Regions from separate parts of the Escherichia sp. TC-EC600-tetX4 genome, predicted to be linked through region 2. Evidence: predicted binding sites of a transcription regulator. Region 2 holds the regulator's gene; each other region holds the start of a gene.
What was found. The regulator ArgR, encoded in region 2, controls arginine synthesis, uptake and breakdown. The targets are predictions, from matches to a motif close to ANTGAATAAAAATACANT.

Region 1 (3,283 bases), 770 kb from region 2:
GCCTGGTCGGCATTGACGTTCATCAGTTGCCCTTCGTCTGTTACGCCAATGGAGCTGACCACCGGCAGATAACCGTTCTCCAGCAAGGAGTTGATAAGCTTAGGCGAACCTGGCTGCGCCAGTCCAACATGACCTAACTCTTCATCAAGCTGGGTCACTTTGACGCTGTCGCCGTCACCGAGAAACAAACCTACGGCCGCAATCTGATGTTTCTTCGCCCATGCCAACAGGGTTTTATTTGCCGTTCCCGCCAGTGCTCCGGTGATAATGTCTATCTGATCAGCAGGCGTCACCCGCAGGCCGTTTTTCTTTTTCACCGGCAGATTCAGCCCTTTCATCAGCTCATCCACCACGCAACCGCCGCCGTGCACAATCACCAGCGGACGCTGATGTGACTCACGATAATTCACCAGTGCGCTAAACAGACGTTCCAGCGCCTCTTCACTATCCAGCAGTACGCCGCCCAGTTTGATAATTAATGGATTCATCATTGCACCCTTAAATAAGAGACTGCGTTTCCGCATAGCCGAAACGAATATTGGCGCACTGTACCGCTTGTGCCGCCGCGCCTTTCAGTAAGTTGTCTTCGGTCGCCACAATAATCAGATGCTCGCCCTGAACGGCAAACCCGATATCGCAAAATGGCAGCCCAACGACATTTTTCAGCGCCGGAACGCCTTTGTCATACAGCCGCACCAGCGGTTTATGGGCATACGCCTGCTGTAACACTTGCGCGACTTGCGCCTGGGTCACACCCGATTTCAGGCGGCAGGTAATGGTTTCGAGAATGCCGCGCGGGAAATTGCCCAGATGTGGGGTGAAGATAACGTCAGCACCGAGGTGTGTGGCGATCTCTGGTTGATGGCGATGAGTAAAGACGCCATACGGTTGCAGGCTAACTTCACAAAAGCTGTTTGAAATGGCCGCTTTACGCCCTGCACCGCTCACGCCGCTGGTGGCGTTGATCACCGGCCACTGATTGAGGTCAAGAAGATCGGCATCAATCAACGGTTTCAGCGCCAGCTGTGCCGCCGTCGGATAACAGCCCGGCACCGCAATCAAATTCGCTTCTTTTAATTTATTACCGCACCACTCCGCCAGACCGTAGGCTGCCTGTTCCAACAGTTCCGGGTATTGATGGGTAAAGCCGTAATATTTTTCATAGAAGGTGGCGTCGTTAACACGAAACGCGCCGGAAAGGTCGAACACCACGCAGCCCGCTTCAAGAAACTGCGGCGCTAAATCGTGGCTAACTTCATGGGCGGTGGCGAGAAACACTACGTCCACCCCTGGGCTAAACTCGCTGATATCCGACATCGGCTGCAACGGCAGATCAACGATGCCTTTTAGCTGCGGATGCAAATCGGAGATTAACTTTCCCGCATCATTGCTTTGCGCTGAAACAGTCAAAGCGGTTATGTTCATATGCGGATGGCGATTTACATAGGTCACTAGCTCTGCGCCAGCGTAGCCGCTGGCACCCACAATCAGCGTATTCAACATCGGGGCTATTCACCTTCTTATGTCTGGTTGCCAGGTTAAACGTAAAACATTCACCTTACGGCTGGTGGGTTTTATTACGCTCAACGTTAGTGTATTTTTATTCATAAATACTGCATGAATATTGATACTATCATGACCAGAGGTGTGTCAACAATGAAAAACAAATTACCGCCATTTATCGAGATTTACCGCGCTCTGATTGCCACACCTTCAATAAGCGCCACGGAAGAGGCACTCGATCAAAGCAATGCAGATTTAATCACTCTGCTGGCGGACTGGTTTAAAGATTTGGGCTTCAATGTGGAAGTGCAGCCTGTTCCAGGAACTCGCAACAAATTCAATATGCTGGCAAGTATCGGACAGGGGGCTGGCGGCTTGTTGCTGGCGGGGCATACCGATACGGTGCCATTTGATGACGGTCGCTGGACGCGCGATCCGTTTACACTGACGGAGCATGACGGCAAGCTTTACGGCTTAGGCACCGCCGACATGAAAGGCTTTTTTGCGTTTATCCTTGATGCGCTACGCGATGTCGACGTCACGAAACTGAAAAAACCGCTCTACATTCTGGCGACTGCTGATGAAGAAACCAGTATGGCCGGAGCGCGTTATTTTGCCGAAACTACCGCCCTGCGCCCGGATTGCGCCATCATTGGCGAACCGACGTCACTACAACCGGTACGCGCACATAAAGGTCATATCTCTAACGCCATCCGTATTCAGGGCCAGTCGGGGCACTCCAGCGATCCAGCACGCGGAGTTAACGCTATCGAACTAATGCACGACGCCATCGGGCATATTTTGCAATTGCGCGATAACCTGAAAGAACGTTATCACTACGAAGCGTTTACCGTGCCATACCCTACGCTCAACCTCGGGCATATTCACGGTGGCGACGCTTCTAACCGTATTTGCGCTTGCTGTGAGTTGCATATGGATATTCGTCCGCTGCCTGGCATGACACTCAATGAACTTAATGGTTTGCTCAACGATGCATTGGCTCCGGTGAGCGAACGCTGGCCGGGTCGTCTGACGGTCGACGAGCTGCATCCGCCGATCCCTGGCTATGAATGCCCACCGAATCATCAACTGGTTGAAGTGGTTGAGAAATTGCTCGGAGCAAAAACCGAAGTGGTGAACTACTGTACCGAAGCGCCGTTTATTCAAACGTTATGCCCGACGCTGGTGTTGGGGCCTGGCTCAATTAATCAGGCTCATCAACCTGATGAATATCTGGAAACACGGTTTATCAAGCCCACCCGCGAACTGATAACCCAGGTAATTCACCATTTTTGCTGGCATTAAAACGTAGGCCGGATAAGGCGCTCGCGCCGCATCCGGCGCTGTTGCCAAACTCCAGTGCCGCAATAATGTCGGATGCGATGCTTGCGCATCTTATCCGACCTACAGTGACTCAAACGATGCCCAACCGTAGGCCGGATAAGGCGCTCGCGCCGCATCCGGCACTGTTGCCAAACTCCAGTGCCGCAATAATGTCGGATGCGATACTTGCGCATCTTATCCGACCGACAGTGACTCAAACGATGCCCAACTGTAGGCCGGATAAGGCGCTCGCGCCGCATCCGGCACTGTTGCCAAACTCCAGTGCCGCAATAATGTCGGATGCGATACTTGCGCATCTTATCCGACCTACACCTTTGGTGTTACTTGGGGCGATTTTTTAACATTTCCATAAGTTACGCTTATTTAAAGCGTCGTGAATTTAATGACGTAAATTCCTGCTATTTATTCGTTTGCTGAAGCGATTTCGCAGCATTTG
Region 2 (3,283 bases):
CTGCCCGTAGCGATGATAAACGTCGTCGGTACTTTGGCCAGTTGCTGGAAGAACTGGAAATCTACCAGGAAAAGCTACGCATCTGGCAAGCGCCACCGCAGGTGACGGAACCGGTAAATCGGCTGGCGGGGATGCTCCATAAGTATCAACATGCGTTGACCGATAGTTAAGTCAAAACCGACGCCAAAAGCGTCGGTTTTTTCATGGCTATACTTAGCGATGCACGGCAGAACTCGCCGCGAAACGTGACGGTGGCAACAGATGAATATTTATACCTTTGATTTTGATGAGATTGAGAGTCAGGAGGATTTTTATCGTGACTTTAGCCAAACCTTTGGTCTGGCGAAAGATAAGGTACGCGATCTCGACTCACTATGGGATGTGTTAATGAACGATGTCCTGCCGCTACCACTTGAGATTGAATTTGTTCATCTGGGAGAGAAAACGCGTCGCCGTTTTGGCGCGTTAATATTGCTGTTTGATGAGGCAGAGGAAGAGCTGGAAGGGCATTTGCGTTTTAATGTTCGTCATTAGCGCAAAAAAAAGCCCCCGAACCGGGGGCAATATCGTCGGACAAGACGATGAGGGTTTATTTGTACAGTTCAGCCGTAGCGTGCCAGGTGTCACCGCTACGAGCTTCAGTAATCTGGTAGGCCGTTGCGCCTTTCTCTTCCGCTTTTTTGTTCAGCATTTCACGCATATCCATTGGCGAAGACGCCACACCACTTACGGATACGGTCCCGATTGCTTCACGATTTTGTGCTTGTGCAGCATCAATGGAGTCGGCAGCGAATGCACCGAAAGAGAGAACAGAAAGTACGCTTAATGCAGCAACAGTGGTTTTGATTTTCATGATTTTTACCTCGACATAATCTTTTAGCTGGGCCTTTGTTTCGTGACCCATATCACAAAATCAAGTATACACTAATTATTGAGCTAATTAATACCGCGCTAACTGTTTCAGTTGATACTAAGTGTTAAAAATGTGAATTTTAATAACAAAAAAGAATTAAAAATACGGTTATTTATCGTTAATTCTAGTTTTTTCAATTAGATAATGAATTTTGCATAATGTGCTTTTTTTACCTTATGTATTCATTGTGTGAATGACATGTCGCAGTAAAACGCACTATTCGTTAAATTAATCGCAGGGGAAAGCAGGGGGTTGAGAGGGATAAGCAACATTTTCCCCGCCGTCAGAAACGACGGGGCAGAGATTAAAGCTCCTGGTCGAACAGCTCTAAAATCGCTTCGTACAGGTCTTTGACTGTGAAACCGTTAGCAGGGGTGGTAAAGATGGTGTCATCGCCAGCGATGGTGCCCAGAATACCTTCTGCTTTGCCCAGTGAGTCCAGCAGGCGAGCAATTAACTGCGCCGCGCCAGGGCTGGTATGAATCACGACAACTGCATCGTTGTAGTCGATATCCAGCACCAGATTCTTCAATGGACTGGAGGTGGTTGGTACACCCAGTTCAGCTGGCAGGCAGTAAACCATTTCCATTTTGGCATTGCGTGTACGTACAGCACCAAACTTGGTCAACATCCGCGAGACTTTAGACTGATTAATATTGTCAAAGCCTTGCTCCTGCAACGCGGCGACGATTTCGCCCTGGGAGCTAAATTTCTCTTCTTTAAGTAATGCTTTAAATGCTTTAACTAGTTCTTCTTGCTTAGCCGAGCTTCGCATAAGTCACCCGATATGGTGGTTGATACAACATTATTGTGCATACAGATGAATTTTTATGCAAACAGTCAGCCCTGAAGAAGGCTGAAATAATGTTATGAAAGAGCGGGATTTTATCAAATTTCGTTATTGAGAAACATGCCTGCGTCACGGCATGCAAATTCTGCTTAAAAGTAAATTAATTGTTATCAAATTGATGTTGTTTTGGCTGAACGGTAGGGTATATTGTCACCACCTGTTGGAATGTTGCGCTAATGCATAAGCGACTGTTAATTACGTAAGTTAGGTTCCTGATTACGGCAATTAAATGCATAAACGCTAAACTTGCGTGACTACACATTCTTGAGATGTGGTCATTGTAAACGGCAATTTTGTGGATTAAGGTCGCGGCAGCGGAGCAACATATCTTAGTTTATCAATATAATAAGGAGTTTAGGATGAAAGTCGCAGTCCTCGGCGCTGCTGGCGGTATTGGCCAGGCGCTTGCACTACTGTTAAAAACCCAACTGCCTTCAGGTTCAGAACTCTCTCTGTATGATATCGCTCCAGTGACTCCCGGTGTGGCTGTCGATCTGAGCCATATCCCTACTGCTGTGAAAATCAAAGGTTTTTCTGGTGAAGATGCGACTCCGGCGCTGGAAGGCGCAGATGTCGTTCTTATCTCTGCAGGCGTAGCGCGTAAACCGGGTATGGATCGTTCCGACCTGTTTAACGTTAACGCCGGCATCGTGAAAAACCTGGTACAGCAAGTTGCGAAAACCTGCCCGAAAGCGTGCATTGGTATTATCACTAACCCGGTTAACACCACAGTTGCAATTGCTGCTGAAGTGCTGAAAAAAGCCGGTGTTTATGACAAAAACAAACTGTTCGGCGTTACCACGCTGGATATCATTCGTTCCAACACCTTTGTTGCGGAACTGAAAGGCAAACAGCCAGGCGAAGTTGAAGTGCCGGTTATTGGCGGTCACTCTGGTGTTACCATTCTGCCGCTGCTGTCACAGGTTCCTGGCGTTAGTTTTACCGAGCAGGAAGTGGCTGATCTGACCAAACGCATCCAGAACGCGGGTACTGAAGTGGTTGAAGCGAAGGCCGGTGGCGGGTCTGCAACCCTGTCTATGGGCCAGGCAGCTGCACGTTTTGGTCTGTCTCTGGTTCGTGCACTGCAGGGCGAACAAGGCGTTGTCGAATGTGCCTACGTTGAAGGCGACGGTCAGTACGCCCGTTTCTTCTCTCAACCGCTGCTGCTGGGTAAAAACGGCGTGGAAGAGCGTAAATCTATCGGTACCCTGAGCGCATTTGAACAGAACGCGCTGGAAGGTATGCTGGATACGCTGAAGAAAGATATCGCCCTGGGCGAAGAGTTCGTTAATAAGTAATTGATTAGCGGATAATAAAAAACCGGAGCACAGACTCCGGTTTTTTGTTTTGAGCGCACGACTTAATTGGTTGCCGGATATTCCTGAATGGTGACCTGCAGCGTTAACTGCTTATCATCACGCATCACTACTACAGGGATCACCGAACCAGGGCGAATTTCCGCCACCTGATCCATCGTCTCCAGAGCAGAGATGGCCGGTTTGTTATCCACCGAAATAATC
Region 3 (3,283 bases), 1.1 Mb from region 2:
ATGCCCATGGTAAATAGATACCTAGCGTTATAATCGTTAACAACACATTCACCACACAAATAAGAAAATATCTCTCACCTGTACCATGAAAAACAAACGAATGGGACGGAACATCCATTTCATTAATAACTTGAGCCATAAAAATTCCCTGAATTAAAAAATCCATTGATATAACTTATATATACAGACAGTAAAATGTTCTGCCACGTTACAATACTCTTATCAGTAATAGGCTGGCAAAAACTTTATTACTTTATAAGTCGCTTGCGTACGTAAGAAGAGAGTGGTATTAAACAAATGTATAATTACTTTATTTTTATTGGGTTAAACTATGAATAACATTGCGCCGCAATCACCTGTAATGCGTCGCCTGACGCTGCAGGATAATCCTGCTATCGCCCGCGTCATTCGTCAGGTATCCGCCGAATACGGTCTTACCGCTGATAAAGGCTACACCGTCGCCGATCCGAATCTTGACGAGCTGTATCAAGTATATAGTCAGCCTGGCCATGCATATTGGGTCGTTGAGTACGAGGGTGAAGTGGTCGGCGGCGGTGGGATAGCGCCATTAACCGGGAGTGAGTCGGATATTTGCGAACTGCAAAAGATGTATTTTCTTCCGGCTATCCGCGGCAAAGGGCTGGCAAAAAAACTGGCCTTAATGGCGATGGAGCAGGCGCGAGAGATGGGTTTCAAACGCTGCTATCTGGAAACGACCGCTTTTTTAAAGGAAGCCATTGCGCTTTATGAGCATTTGGGCTTTGAGCATATCGACTATGCGCTTGGCTGCACGGGCCATGTCGATTGTGAAGTGCGGATGTTGCGCGAACTCTAAAAAAATGCCCGCGTGTTCAACTCGCGGGCATTCGAACATTAACAACGTACGTTTTGTTTATGCCGGATGTGACATGAATGCCTTATCCGGGCTACAAATTCACCAGGTTGCAGGAACTACCTGGGCCTGATGCGCTACGCTTAATTAGTGGCGAACTCCGTCATCGTCTTCATCGACAAAATCTTCATCGTCGCCATCTTCGCCGTTAGGATCTTCAAAGTAAGTGCCCCATCCGTCGTACTCAACGTCAAATTTCTCTGCCAGCGTCATCAGTTGTTCAACCTGGGCATCGATCAGATCGGCATTCAACGCGCACTCGCTGAGGATGTCGCAGCAAATCACGATATCACCATCTTCAACTTCCAGCTCTTCTGGATCGGTCACTTCGTAACCGAGTTTAAACGCTTCAACTGCTGCTTTTTCCAGGGTTTCCAGATCGTCTGCGGAAAGATGGTGTTCGATGGTGTACAGCGCGTCCGGATCGCTGCCATCTTCCAGTAATTCTTCAATAATCAAACGTGTTTCTTCACGCTGTTCTTCCAGTTGTTCCGGGTTTGCCATGGCTCATTCCTCTTAATGTCCTGCCGATACTCTTATTGTCACACACCACTGACATTGCCTCCACCTTTGTGACAAAGATTTATGCTTTAGACTTGCAAATGAATAATCATCCATATAAATTGAATTTTAATTCATTGAGGCGTTAGCCACAGGAGGGATCTATGTCCGGGTTTTATCATAAGCATTTCCTGAAATTACTCGATTTCACGCCAGCTGAACTCAACAGCCTGCTGCAGTTAGCCGCGAAGCTGAAAGCCGATAAGAAAAGCGGTAAAGAAGAAGCCAAACTCACTGGTAAAAACATCGCGCTCATCTTCGAAAAAGACTCGACTCGTACCCGATGCTCTTTCGAAGTTGCCGCATATGACCAGGGTGCTCGCGTTACTTATCTCGGCCCAAGCGGCAGCCAGATTGGTCATAAAGAGTCGATTAAAGACACTGCCCGCGTGCTTGGTCGCATGTATGACGGTATTCAGTATCGCGGCTATGGTCAGGAGATTGTCGAAACACTGGCGGAATACGCTAGCGTGCCGGTATGGAATGGCCTGACCAATGAGTTCCATCCCACGCAGCTGCTGGCGGATCTTCTCACCATGCAGGAGCATTTGCCCGGCAAAGCGTTCAACGAAATGACGCTGGTCTATGCAGGTGACGCGCGTAACAACATGGGCAATTCGATGCTCGAAGCTGCGGCGCTTACCGGTCTGGATTTGCGTCTGGTCGCGCCACAAGCGTGCTGGCCGGAAGCTGCGCTGGTTACGGAATGCCGCGCCCTGGCACAGCAAAATGGTGGGAATATTACGCTGACTGAAGATGTCGCGAAGGGAGTTGAAGGTGCTGACTTTATCTATACCGATGTGTGGGTGTCGATGGGGGAAGCAAAAGAGAAATGGGCGGAACGGATTGCATTGCTGCGTGAATATCAGGTGAACAGCAAGATGATGCAGTTGACCGGTAACCCGGAGGTCAAATTCCTCCACTGCCTGCCCGCGTTTCATGACGACCAAACGACGCTTGGCAAGAAAATGGCGGAAGAATTTGGCCTACATGGCGGTATGGAAGTCACTGATGAGGTCTTCGAATCTGCCGCCAGCATTGTTTTTGATCAGGCGGAAAACCGTATGCATACTATCAAAGCGGTGATGGTCGCGACGCTCAGTAAATAATTGCTATCGCTATAAAGATGCCGGGAAATACAAACCATCCCGGCATCACATTATTTTATGCAGTGATAGGTCTATTCTTCCACCCAAAGTGTTCTATTGCTATACGTAAATTTTCCGGTGGATTTAGTTTATTTAAACGCTGTTCATTAATATATGGTAATACATTAACTCTCGATTGCAAGATAGTTTGCATCATTCTAAATCTAAGTTTGTATTCATTATTCAGTTTTTCTTTGATAACATTATCTGGTTGATTCTTCAAAATTTCTTTATTAGATTCCTTATCATTATCATTTAAATCATATTTTAAATTATCAAAATAAATCTTTTCACCCTCATAACTCTTAAGTAACTGAGGGAAGTACCAATTAATCATCTCAGGATTTTTCATAAAGAAATCATTCATAAAAATATCATTCACTAAAATGCTGACAGGTACTTCATTAAATATAGACTCAACATTATCAAATAGCCTTTGTATTAAATTTGTTTTTTCTCGATTACTTAAGTTAAATTCATTGACATATACAACCAACTTATTCCAAATCAACCCCTGTAATTCAGGGCTATTTTTATAGGGTTCTTTATCGAGATTGAAAAATAATGTCTCAGCTATTTTAGACTGATCGCTGCGAAGATTAATATGATTTATTACGGAGCATGCATGCTTTATCTTTTTAGTATCATCAAAATATTGCATGTTTTTATTAAAACACCAATC

Region 1: a site for ArgR is predicted at 1,592-1,609, ahead of argC (N-acetyl-gamma-glutamyl-phosphate reductase). Genes of this name have one in related genera too.
Region 3: a site for ArgR is predicted at 1,515-1,532, ahead of argF (ornithine carbamoyltransferase). Genes of this name have one in related genera too.

What each region holds. Positions count from the first base shown of each region.
Region 1 covers NZ_CP079924.1:4,326,079-4,329,361, forward strand. Annotated here, with positions in the region: gene argB (acetylglutamate kinase) at 1-491, opposite strand, end outside; gene argC (N-acetyl-gamma-glutamyl-phosphate reductase) at 499-1,503, opposite strand; gene argE (acetylornithine deacetylase) at 1,657-2,808, shown strand.
Region 2 covers NZ_CP079924.1:498,603-501,885, forward strand. Annotated here, with positions in the region: gene aaeB (p-hydroxybenzoic acid efflux pump subunit AaeB) at 1-170, shown strand, start outside; gene KXD89_RS02390 (barstar family protein) at 262-534, shown strand; gene yhcN (peroxide/acid stress response protein YhcN) at 590-853, opposite strand; gene argR (transcriptional regulator ArgR) at 1,218-1,688, opposite strand; gene mdh (malate dehydrogenase) at 2,123-3,061, shown strand; gene degS (outer membrane-stress sensor serine endopeptidase DegS) at 3,124-3,283, opposite strand, start outside.
Region 3 covers NZ_CP079924.1:4,001,684-4,004,966, forward strand. Annotated here, with positions in the region: gene KXD89_RS19460 (YjgN family protein) at 1-139, opposite strand, end outside; gene KXD89_RS19465 (GNAT family N-acetyltransferase) at 332-835, shown strand; gene rraB (ribonuclease E inhibitor RraB) at 980-1,396, opposite strand; gene argF (ornithine carbamoyltransferase) at 1,558-2,562, shown strand; gene yjgL (protein YjgL) at 2,618-3,283, opposite strand, start outside.